Regions from separate parts of the Mesorhizobium robiniae genome, predicted to be linked through region 2. Evidence: riboswitches for the same ligand, from Rfam matches in the RefSeq annotation. Region 2 holds a riboswitch; the other holds the start of a gene.
What was found. A riboswitch is a leader RNA that binds a small molecule or an ion and turns the genes downstream of it on or off. The one in region 2 is predicted to bind cobalamin.
Positions count from the first base shown of each region.

Region 1 (2,394 bases), on a different contig from region 2:
AGTCCTCGATCAACGCGACGACCCCAAGGTCGATCCGCATAGGCACTCTGCAAGTAGCAACGACTTCTCCTCCTTTTGTCAGGCTACCGCGTCATTATTCGCCTGAGCCACAAGTCTTTCGAACTTTGACCGGATACTCACAGGAAACAAGGGGCCGTTCTTGATGGTCAATGCAGTTTTTCGGTCTACCCTAACTACAAGCCCGGAGCACACACATCCAGGCAGACGAACAGCGTGTGGGTTGATGCTGCTCGCGGGTAAGATGGCAGGGCGGACGTGGGCCGCCCTGCGCTAATGGCGAGAGGTAAAAGATGTCGATGTGGATCTCCACGAGACGCAGAATGTTTGCTGAGGGTAGGACCTTAGGACCATGCAAGCGCCTGACTATTGGCCAAGGTGCCAGGCCATGTCGGCTTTTGTCAGCGCGCTATTCTAGATACTTGCGCATGTCCGCTTTGGGAGCGGGTCGCCGGGCGCTGATTTCGCGGTCGGCCCATGCACTCCCTAGCCCGCCCTGCCTAGCCCAATATGAGCAACCCGTTACCGTCCACAATGAGACAATGCTTGCGCGTTACACGGGGCCAAGCCGCGCTAACTTGCTCGCTTTTACGTTTCGCGCGACTTTCTCGGCGCAGTGATACGCCCTTTGGCGCCGCAGTGATTGCGCGCCATTTGAACAAAAAACCGCCCCGGTTAGACCGAGGCGGTAATTGATTTATGATAGAATTGGTTGCGGGGACAGGATTTGAACCTGTGAACTTCAGCTTATGAGCCGGGAACGCCGTTCACCCTTCGAACAACACGACTGTCGTTTGGCTGGCAAGCCATCGGTCACCTACAGCGGTGGGGTAATATCCTCATGTAGCCAATGTGCCGACAATGCAACAGGATGCCGAACCTGATAAGGCATTTTCGCATAGAAACGCGCTGCTGCTCGCATCGCACGCGACCCTAAGGGGAACAACGCCGAACGGATTTCACATAACGACATAAACATTTATTTATATGGTGTTTGACAAAGGCGCGTGCTGCTGCGATTGTCTGAATGTCGTGGTTCTCCGTACGGCACTGCCGCAGCGGAGCTAAGAGGGAAGCCGGTGCGATGCCGGCGCTGCCCCCGCAACTGTTAGCGGCGAGCCAATCCCACTCATGTCACTGAGGCGAACAGCCTCGGGAAGACGGGTAGAGGCTATGACCCGCGAGCCAGGAGACCTGCCACGGCGAACAATGTCCACGGGCGGGGTGTCTCGGTGGTCGCGGCAGCCCGACGTTCCTGTCGGCCTACCAGCGCCTTCCTGGTCCCCACGCCCCAACCATCGGGGTATGGCATGACTGTCTCTCAGCAAGTTCCTGTAGCAACGCTCGGCGTGCCGCGTATCGGTCGCCGGCGCGAACTGAAGTTCGCGCTTGAAAGTTACTGGGCCGGAAAATCTTGTGCTGCCGACCTTCTTACAACGGCGAAGGCGCTCCGCATCGCCAGCTGGGAAGAGCAGCACGATCGCGGCGTGTCGAAAATCCCGTCGAACGACTTCTCGCTCTACGACCATGTGCTCGACACCGCAGCCATGGTCGGCGCCGTGCCATCCCGTTACGCCTGGAATAGCGGCGAGGTCCCACTCGACATCTACTTCGCCATGGCGCGCGGCAACCAAGGTCGAACGGAGGATTGTGGACACGCTGGTCACGAGCATGCGGCTCATGAACCTAGCCTAACCGCGATGGAAATGACCAAATGGTTTGACACCAACTATCACTACATTGTGCCCGAACTCGACGATGATCAGACGTTCGCCCTCTCGTCCACGAAACCGGTTGATTATTTCCTCGAGGCTAAAGCCCTCGGCATTTACACACGCCCAGTCATCCTTGGACCGGTAACCTTCCTCAAGCTGGCGAAGTCACCTGCCGAAGGTTTCAATCCCATCGCGCTCCTACCACGGCTTCTGCCTGTCTACGAGCAACTCCTGCGGAGGCTAAGTCTGTCAGGAGCCGACTGGGTGCAGATTGATGAGCCAGCGCTTGTGCTCGATCTGAACCCGAACGAACGAGCTGCGTTCCAATTCGCCTACGGCCAACTGTCGAAAGCCGTGCCCGAGTTGAAGATCATGTTGGCGACCTATTTCGGGTCGCTGGGAGACAATCTCGAGACCGCAATTTCCCTACCGGTGGCGGGCCTGCATCTCGATCTCGTGCGCGCTCCCGAGCAGTTGGAAACGGTTGGTCGTCTCGCACCGAAGGATCTGGTGCTCTCACTTGGATTGATCGACGGTCGCAACGTCTGGCGTGCGAACCTGCCTGCCATTCTCGACCGCATCAAGCCGATCGTCGCCGGCTGGCCGTTGGACCGCGTCGAGATCGCGCCTTCCTGCTCGATGCTGCATGTGCCGATCGACC
Region 1 covers NZ_JBEPMC010000018.1:70,848-73,241, reverse strand. Annotated here, with positions in the region: gene ABID19_RS32170 (restriction endonuclease-related protein) at 1-40, opposite strand, end outside; cobalamin riboswitch at 1,035-1,234, shown strand; gene metE (5-methyltetrahydropteroyltriglutamate--homocysteine S-methyltransferase) at 1,329-2,394, shown strand, end outside.
Region 1: it holds a riboswitch for cobalamin, as region 2 does, so the genes downstream of both, metE (5-methyltetrahydropteroyltriglutamate--homocysteine S-methyltransferase) here and ABID19_RS12315 (DUF1636 family protein) in region 2, are expected to answer to the same signal.

Region 2 (2,394 bases):
GGTCGTCGGGCGCGGCCCGATCGCTGCTTCCGCCCTCGAAGGCCAAAAGGGAAACGGCGGCTGGTGGGGTTGGAGCGATGCCAAGCACGCTTTCGAATGGCTTTTCTGGGCCGGCCGCATCACCACGGCATCGCGTCGTGGCTTCGAGCGGCTTTACGATCTGCCCGAACGGGCGCTACCGCCGGCGGTGCTCGACCTGCCGGTGCCCTCCCCTGAGGATGCGCATCGCGAATTGTTGCGCATCTCCGCCCGTGCCCATGGCATCGCGACATCAGGCGACCTGCGCGACTATTTCCGCCTGTCGCCGGCCGACATGAAGGGCCGGCTGGAGGAACTGGTCGAGTTGGGCGAATTGCTGCCGGTGCGCGTCGAAGGCTGGAGCAAGCCGGCTTACCTTCACAAGGACGCCCGTTTTCCGCGCAAGATCCAGGCGCGCGCGTTGCTCGCTCCGTTTGATCCCGTTGTCTTCGAGCGCTCCCGAACGGAAAGGCTGTTCGACTTCCGCTATCGCATCGAGATCTACACCCCGGCCGAAAAGCGCCAATACGGCTATTATGTGCTGCCGTTCCTGCTCGGCGAGAGGATCGTGGCGCGCGTCGACCTCAAGGCCGACCGCCCCGCCGGCGTGCTGCGCGTCCATGCGGCCTATGCCGAACCCGGCGCACCGGCCGAAACAGCGGCCGCGCTGGTCGAGGAATTGAAGCAGATGCAGGGCTGGCTCGGCCTGGAACAGATTGAAGTCACGCCCGCAGGCGATCTAGGTCCGGCGTTGGCCGACATCATCGCGTCGTAGACACGCGTTGACACGCCTGCATACACAAGCCTAAATCCGGTTCAGACGGTCTCCTCTCGGCAAAGGGAGGAGCCAAGAGGGAATGCGGTGCGAAATCTCGATTTCAAATCCGCGGCTGTCCCCGCAACTGTAAGCGACGAGCCAAGGCCGAAAACCACTGGGACGGTCCCGGGAAGGTGGCACCAAGGCGATGACCCGCGAGCCAGGAGACCTGCCGTCTAGGACTTAAAGAATCCGATCGCCTGGCGGGTTTTCCGGGCAAGGAGCCTGATTTGGAACGCGACAGCAGTTTTCCAGCTGAGACAGCGGACGTATCGTCCGGCGATTGTGATACCTTGGCCGGCGTCACCGTGATCGTCTGCGCCTCCTGCCGCGACGAGACCGGCTCCGACGGCCATCCCCGCGCCGGCGAACTGCTTGCCGAGGACACGCGCCGCGCCGCATCAGGCGAAAATATTCGTATCCGCACCGTCGAGTGCCTCGGCAACTGCAAGCGCCGCCTCAGCGCCGCGATCCTGCGCGACGGCTGCTGGAGCTATGTCTTCGGCGACCTGACCGCGACCAGCGGCGCCGATCTCGTCGCCGGCGCAAAGCTCTTCGCCACCTCGACCGATGGCCTCATTCCATGGCGCGGCCGCCCCGATTGCCTGAAGCGCGGCCTCGTCGCCCGCATTCCTCCCCTCGACCTTTTGAAGGACCAGACATGACCACTTCCGTCTCCCGCGTGCCCTGCACCGTCGTCACCGGCTTCCTCGGCGCCGGCAAGACGACGCTGATCCGCCATCTGCTCGAAAACGCCGGGGGTAAGCGGCTGGCTATCATCGTCAACGAGTTCGGCGATATCGGCATCGACGGCGAGATCCTGAAAGGCTGCGGCATCGACACCTGCCCCGAGGAAAACATCGTCGAACTGGCCAATGGCTGCATCTGCTGCACCGTCGCAGACGACTTTGTCCCGGCGCTCGACCAGATCCTGTCGCTGACGCCGAAGGTCGACCACATCCTGATCGAAACCTCCGGCCTCGCTCTGCCCAAGCCGCTGGTCCAAGCCTTCCAGTGGCCGACGGTGAAAAGCCGGGTGACGGTCGACGGCGTTATTGCCGTGGTCGACGGACCGGCGCTGGCCGAAGGCCGCGTTGCCAACGACATGGACGCCCTGCAGGCGCAGCGCGCGCAGGACGAGACGCTCGACCACGACGATCCGGTCGAGGAAGTGTTCGAGGATCAGCTCGCCTGCGCCGACCTGATCATATTGTCGAAGAGCGACCTGATGGACGCCGCCGGCTCGGCCCGTGCCAAGGCCATCATCGGCGAGCACGCCGCGCGCGCCGTCAAGATCGTGCCGGCCTCGCAGGGTAAGGTCGATCCATCTGTGCTGCTCGGCCTCGGCCTCGCCGTCGAGGACGACATCGAGAACCGCAAGACCCATCACGACGACGAGCTCGACCACGAGCACGACGACTTCGATTCCTTCGTCATCGATATTCCGTCGATCGCCAATCCCGATGAGCTGGCTTTGCGCGTCGCCACGGCGGCGGAGGAAGAAAATGTGCTGCGCGTCAAGGGTTTCGTCGAGGTCGGCGGCAAGCCGATGCGGCTGT
Region 2 covers NZ_JBEPMC010000004.1:88,479-90,872, reverse strand. Annotated here, with positions in the region: gene ABID19_RS12320 (winged helix-turn-helix domain-containing protein) at 1-793, shown strand, start outside; cobalamin riboswitch at 823-1,026, shown strand; gene ABID19_RS12315 (DUF1636 family protein) at 1,066-1,500, shown strand; gene cobW (cobalamin biosynthesis protein CobW) at 1,497-2,394, shown strand, end outside.